DNA from 2 places in the Marcopretia estuarina LEGE 06307 genome. Region 2 is predicted to be linked to the other one. Evidence: riboswitches for the same ligand, from Rfam matches in the RefSeq annotation. Region 2 holds a riboswitch; the other holds the start of a gene.
What was found. A riboswitch is a leader RNA that binds a small molecule or an ion and turns the genes downstream of it on or off. The one in region 2 is predicted to bind cobalamin.
Positions count from the first base shown of each region.

Region 1: linked by a shared signal. The riboswitch ahead of ACWJI3_RS00955 (HupE/UreJ family protein) and the one ahead of ACWJI3_RS04175 (HupE/UreJ family protein) in region 2 are both predicted to bind cobalamin.

Region 1 covers NZ_JBSJOY010000001.1:182,190-185,585, forward strand. Annotated here, with positions in the region: gene ACWJI3_RS00945 (DnaJ C-terminal domain-containing protein) at 1-284, opposite strand, end outside; gene ACWJI3_RS00950 (CobW family GTP-binding protein) at 602-1,807, shown strand; cobalamin riboswitch at 1,888-2,069, shown strand; gene ACWJI3_RS00955 (HupE/UreJ family protein) at 2,097-2,720, shown strand; gene ACWJI3_RS00960 (hypothetical protein) at 2,798-2,941, shown strand; gene ACWJI3_RS00965 (extracellular solute-binding protein) at 3,257-3,396, shown strand, end outside.
Region 2 covers NZ_JBSJOY010000001.1:820,673-824,068, forward strand. Annotated here, with positions in the region: gene cobW (cobalamin biosynthesis protein CobW) at 1-1,041, opposite strand, end outside; gene ACWJI3_RS04175 (HupE/UreJ family protein) at 1,043-1,627, opposite strand; cobalamin riboswitch at 1,755-1,910, opposite strand; gene ACWJI3_RS04180 (pentapeptide repeat-containing protein) at 1,904-2,434, opposite strand; gene upp (uracil phosphoribosyltransferase) at 2,486-3,154, shown strand; gene aroA (3-phosphoshikimate 1-carboxyvinyltransferase) at 3,254-3,396, shown strand, end outside.

The DNA.
Region 1 (3,396 bases), 640 kb from region 2:
GCCGGCTGGCCGCCCTCCCGCCGGAAGCGGCTCTCCCAGTCGGGCGGTGGGCTGAAGTCCTCCCCGCTGCCATGGCGGCCCAGGTCGTCGTAGGCCTGGCGCTTCTCGGGATCGGAAAGGGTCTGGTAGGCCTCGCTGATCTCCTTGAAGCGCTCCTCGGCACCGGGCTCCTTGGCCACGTCCGGGTGGGTGCGGCGGGCCAGCCGCCGGTAGGCCTTCTTGATCGCGTCGCCATCGGCGTCGCGCTCCAGCTCCAGGGCGGCGTAGTAGTCCTTGAACTTCATCGTCGCCGGGCCTCCGAACAGAGCTGCGCCTGGAGGGTGGCCGCCTGTGGGGGCGGCCCGCACGGGGCTCCTCCCAACCCTGCCACGCCCAGCCGTGATCGCGCCGCGTCAGGCGTAGGAACGGCAGCTTCCTGGCCGCGCCCTGGCCGCTTGCCAGCCTGCAACCGGCCGCATCAGCGAGCCAGCTCGCAGAGGCCAGGCGCCAGACTGGTGGGATCAGCTCCGCCCTGGCCGCCATCGCCATGACCAGCACCGCCAGTGATCTCCACGCCACCGATGTCCGCGCCGACGGCCCTGCGACGGTGCCCATCCCCGCCATGGCGGAGGCCGGCATCACCAGCCTGCCGGTGACGATCCTCACCGGCTTTCTCGGCGCCGGCAAAACCACCCTGCTGAATCACATCCTCAGCAACCAGGACGGCATCAAGACCGCCGTCCTGGTGAATGAGTTCGGTGAGATCGGCATCGACAACGACCTGATCATCGCCACCGGCGACGACATGGTGGAGCTGAGCAACGGTTGCATCTGCTGCTCGATCAACGGCGAACTGCTGGAGGCGGTGGAGCGCATCCTCGATCGCCCCGATCCGGTCGACTACCTGGTGGTGGAAACCACCGGCCTCGCCGATCCGCTGCCGGTGGCGATGACCTTTCTCGGCAGCGAGCTGCGCGACACCACCCGGCTCGATTCGATCATCACCTTGATCGATGCGGAGAACTTTGACGACTCCACCATGGCGAGCGAGGTGGGGCGCGCCCAGGTGATCTATGGCGACATCCTGCTGCTCAACAAGACCGATCTGGTGGCGGAGGAGCGGCTGGTGGAGGTGGAATCACGCCTGCGCGAGCTGAAGAAGGACGCGCGCATCCTGCGCTCGGTCAGCGGGCAGGTGCCGCTGCCGTTGCTGCTGAGCGTGGGGCTGTTCGAGTCCGATCGGGTGGTGGCGGACCAGGCCGGCGAGGCCAAGGCGCACAGCCACGACCACGGCCATGACCACGATCACGATCACGGCCACAGCCATGCCCACAGCGCCGGCGCGGCCGAGGGTGCCGCCGCAACCCACGCCACTGCCGCTGACCACACCGCTGACCACAGCGCCTGCGACCACGACCATGGCCAGTGCGTCCACGTCCACGACCACAGCAGCCATGGCCATGACCACAGCCACGATCACGCCCATGGCGACGGCGTCCATGCCGCCGACCATCTGGCGATCGAAGGCTTCACCTCGCTCTCCTTCGCTGCCGAGGGGCCTTTCTCGTTGCGCAAGTTCCAGAACTTCCTCGACAACCAGATGCCGGCCGGGGTGTTCCGGGCCAAGGGAATCCTCTGGTTCAGCGAAAGCGAGCGGCGCCATGTGTTCCACCTGGCGGGCAAGCGCTTCTCGATCGACGACACCGACTGGAAAGGACCGCGCAAGAACCAGCTGGTGCTGATCGGCAAGGAGCTCGATCACGACAAGCTGCGCCGTCAGCTGCGGGCCTGCGTCGCCAGCGGTGCGGCCGGCAAGGGCTTTTCCTGACGCTCTTCGCCAGACAGCCCTTCAACCTGAGGCCCCGCATCCAAAGGTTGCCGTTGAACTCCCGGGCGGCGGGGCTGGCTTCATACTGACCCCGCAGTGGTTTGCCGGTGCGCACCCCGGTGAGGCAACGAGGAAAGTCCGGTGCCAGCATCACCCTTGTCCGAAGGCGTGGTGGTCACTCCGGCGCTGTCCCGCAGCTGTGATGGGCCCCATCAACAGGTTGGCCCTCAGCCAGAACGCTCGCCCCTGCTCCTCCCCCTTCAATCCCCGGCGCGGACCGGAGTTCACCATGCCCTTCGCTTCCCTCAAGTCCTCGTCAGGCCGAGATCTGGTGCTGGCCGGCTGCGCCGGTCTTGGCCTCAGCCTGCTGGGCACCCTGCCCGCCTCCGCCCACGGCCTGGCAGGAGCCGGCCTGGCGGGTGGCTTCAGCCATCCCCTCACCGGCCTCGACCACCTCTTCCTGCTGGTGGGCGTGGGTGCGGCCTCGTCGTTCGTGAGTGCCCAGCTCCTGCTGTTCGCCCTGGCCGGTGCCGTGATCGGGGCGTTCTTCGGTGTCAGCGGCGGCGGCCTGCCCGTGGCTGAGCTGCTGGCGGCACTGGCGGTTTCGGGTCTGGGTGTGCTGATCCTGATGAGCCGCCGCTCTGGCCAACCTCCTTCCATTCCTGCGGCCGGCACCGTGGTGACGGTGGCGGTGGCGATCCACGCGATGCTGCACGGCCATGAAGCCAGCGGTGCCAGCAGCTGGTGGGCGGGAGCCCTGCTGGCCTCCGGCCTCACCGTGGGGGTCACGTTCCTGTTGCTGCGCCGGCTCGGCACCGCCTGGACCGTGCGTCTTGCCGTTCTGCTCACCGTGGTGGGTGCGCTGCTGGCCCTGGGGCCGATCGGTCTGCTCGCCGGCGCCGGCGCCGCCTGAGCTGAGCACCAATCGCAGTCATCGACACAGTCAGCCCTCAGGTTCTGGCTAACGTTGCTGGATACCGGTTGGGTGCCATGGTCGAACTTCTGCTTTTCACCGGCGTCATCGCCCTGTTCGGCCTGGCCTTCTGGCTCACCACCGACTCTGACGACGACAATTCCGGCGGCGGTCTGATGCAGCCGGCTCTCGTTCCAGTCCGGGTCCGCCCCAGCCGCTGAACGCTTCCCTCTATCTAGCCCTCAGCGATCATCAGCCCTGCTGATGGTCGCTTTTTCTTTGGGTTGCCTTGCCTGCGGGGAATCTGTCTGGCGTGCCATTCCACAGGGCAGAGCCCGCTTCTCATGCCCCAGCCACGACAGACAAGCGGCCTGAGCGGTTCTCGTTCCTGGGTGTTTCCCCCATCCACTGATCCAACGGTCTTTCTTCGGGTCACATTTGTTACTTCCGGTCGCACCCTTTCGACGTGGGTAGCTAAACCCTGATTCCTACGCTCCAGATGTTGCATTCGCGCCATCGGGCGCTCCATCTCCTGGATGAAACGGATCTCTTCCGCCACCGTGAGGCTGGCTGCTGCCGGTCTCACGGTTGTTTCGATCGCCACCGCCGTTGGTGCCGGCCTGGCGCAACAGGCGCCCAACCGCAAACCCGTTGAAATCGGGGTGTACTCGGGCCG
Region 2 (3,396 bases):
CCTGGGAGCGGGGGCTATCGGGCCTGCGGGGGCTGCCCTCTGTGCGTCGTGGTCCTCGTACCAGCAATCGAGCCGCGGACCAACCGCCTGGATCTGCAGAGGCCGTCGTTTGCCGGGCTGAATCAGCCAGCCCTTGAGGCGCAGCAGGGCCTGGTGCTGGATCTGCTCCAGGAGCGTGGCTTCAAGGGCCTCACGATCGAAGGAGCCAGCGAGCTGAATCGCCACCGATTGCATGGGCACGTGGGTGTGGTCGTGATGCTCGTGGTTGTGATGAGCGTGATCGTGATCGTGATGGTGGTCGTGGGAGGCCTCGCCATGGGGGCCAGGAGCCGGCGCGACGGCTGGGCGATCCAGGCCCAGCAGCAGCTCGGGCGGCACCTGACCGCGCTGCATTGGCAACACCTGGGCGCCGGGGCGGCAGGAGGCCTGAAGGCGCCCGCGCACCCGGTCCAGCTCTGCAGGCATGAGGCGGTCGCCGCGGCTCACCAGCACCAGATCAGCCGCCCGCAACTGGTCCTCGAACAACTCCTCCAGGTCGGAGAGATGATCGAGGCTGGGGTCGGCGGCCCGCTGCCGCTCAAGCGCGGCGGGGTCGGCCACCACACTGCCGCCGGCCAGCGCTTCACCATCCACCACCGTCACCACGCCGTTGACGCGGGTGCGGGTGCGGATGTCGGGCCACTGGAAGGCCTGCACCAGGGGCTCGGGCAGCGCCAGGCCGCTGGTTTCCACCACGATGCCGTCAAGACGATCAGCGGACGCCAGCAGCTTCTGCATCGTCGGCAGAAAATCGTCCTGGACGGTGCAGCAGAGGCAGCCATTGGCGAGCTCCACCAGCCGGCCATCGAGCTCCTCCTCCGGGCAGAAGCCGCAGCTGCGCAGCAGGTCACCGTCGATGCCGACTTCGCCGAATTCATTCACCAGCACCGCCAGGCGCAGACCGCTGGTGGTGAGCAGATGGCGCAGCAAGGTGGTTTTGCCCGCGCCGAGAAAGCCCGTCACCACCGTGACAGGCAGACGCCGTTGCATGGAGGCTGTCATCTCAGGGCACCAACGCGGACCAGGCGAACGTGGAGCCGACGCCGATCAGCACGCCGGCCGCCAGCATCAACCGCGCCGGAGCGAGGCCCGCGCGCCAGCGCTGCACCAACGTGAGCGCCAGCCACAGCAGGGCGCCCTGGCTGATCAGCAGGCCCAGCAGGTACCAAACGACGGAGGCCGCCTGCCAGCCACTCACGGCATCACTGAGCACATAGCCGTGCAGGGCGAAAGCGGGCAGCAGGGTCCAGACAGGCAACCTTTGGATCACCACCAGCCCCACCACCACCAGCGACAGCGCCACCAGCGCTTCGGCGCCAGGCAGGGCCGGCAGCAGCAGGCCAAGGCCGGTGGCCGTAAGCCCCACGGCCAGCAGAGCGAGCACCCAGCGCAGGCGCTGCACCAGGCCCACCAGGCCGAGCGCCAGCAGAAACAGCAGGTGATCCGGACCCAGCAGCGGATGACCGATGCCGCTGAGCAGACCCGCCAGCGGGCCCTCCTTCAGGGCGAAGGTTTCCATCAGGTGGTGGGCAGCTGCGGGGGTGGCCAGCAGTGGCACGAGCAGCAGTGGCACGAGCAGCAGCGGCACGACCAGGAGTGGCGCGAGCTGCAGGGCGCCAGAAAACTGAAGAGGGCTGGCTGGCTGGGCCGCACGAAGGCCTGGGCCAGCAGCCCGGGGTTGAAGAAACATGGCTCGACCGGTCCTCGCCGGAACTGGATGGGTTGAAACGCCGGCGGGTGTTCTGACTGGCCCTGCCACGAGGACTCGGGGAACAGGCTTCACAGTTGCGGGACAGCGCCGGAATTGCACCGGACTTTCCCCCTTGCCTCCAAGGGATGGATCCCCTGGAACCGACGAGCCAATCTACCGGCAGCCGAGGCTTTCAACCGTGCTGACGCCGGTGCGGGGATTGACGCCTGCGGCCCTGGCGCAGAGGGCTTTCTGCTGGGTCAGATCGAGCACGGCGTCGCTGAAATCGGCCCCCTCGATCGTGGCCCCGGTGAAGCGGCTCTGCATGAGCATGGCGTTGCGGAGCACCGCACCGCTGAGGTCGGCGTTGTCGAAGCGGGTGGCGAAGGCCACGGCGTCTTCGAGGTCGGCGCCGCTGAGATTGCTGCCCTGCAGATCGCTGGAATTGAACACGGCACCGCGCAGGTTGGTGTCACTGAGGTCGAAGCCCTGCATCGACGCCTTCAGAAACTCCTGCTGCTGCAGGTTGCGGCCATGCATAGCGGGCTGCAGATCCTTCAGCGCCCGCTGGCCGCGCAGCTCCGGTGCCGTGATCGCCAGGGCCGGCGCCAGGGGGCCCACCAGACCCAGCCAGGCGACCGTGACCACCAGCAGGGCAAGCAGGGAGCTGAGCCAACCGGGGCGAGTGAAGGGGGGCAAGAACACACGTACCGTGGGCCCTCAAGTTATGGCAGCCACGGCCGCGACGCGATCGACATGAGCATGTCCCTGCGGGTGGTGGTGCCGCCCCATCCCCTGATCGGTCACTGGTTGACCCTGCTGCGTGACCAGGACACGCCCCCCTCTCTGTTCGGCACCGCCATGGCCGAGCTGGGCCGCTGGCTCACCTATGAAGCCGTGCGCGACTGGCTGCCCCATCAGCGGGTGACGGTGCAGACACCGCTGGCCAGCACCGAAGGCAGCGTGGTGGACGGCAGCGTGCCCCTGCTGGCGGTACCGATCCTGCGGGCGGGCCTGGGGCTGTGGCAGGGGGCCCAGGCCGTGCTGCCCACGGCCCGGGTCGCCCACGTCGGCCTGCGCCGCAATGAAGCTGATGCCAGGGCCTCCTGGTACTACGACGCGCTGCCCGAAACAATCGGCCCCCAGGTGGGGGTGCTGGTGTTCGATCCGATGGTGGCCACCGCCGGCAGCCTGGTGCAGGTGCTGGAACGGCTCGAGAGCAAAGGGGTGAGCGGTGACCGGCTGCGGGTGATCACGGCCCTGGCGGCCCGGCCCGGGCTCAACACCCTGGGGCAGCGCTTCCCCCACCTCACCCTCTACACCGCCTGCATCGACGCTGACCTGGATGCCGACTTCCGCATCGTCCCGGGCCTCGGCGATGCCGGTGATCGTCTGTTCGGCACCCCGGCGGCGGCCATTCCCTGATGCCTGCAGCAGGCGCGGCTCCAGCCCTCCTCTGTCGTGCTCGGCCAGACCGTGGCGCCCAGGCCCAGACCTAGGCTCACGGGCCATTGCTCCCCTGGCATGGGACTGGCTGTCGCCGCTTCACCGCCCCCGGCCCGTGCCCTCGGGCAGGAAGGTTCGCGTTCGTTGAGCGGCACCGTGCAGGTGCCGGGCGATAAGTCGATCTCCCACCGCGCGCTGCTGTTCGGGGCAATCGCCACCGG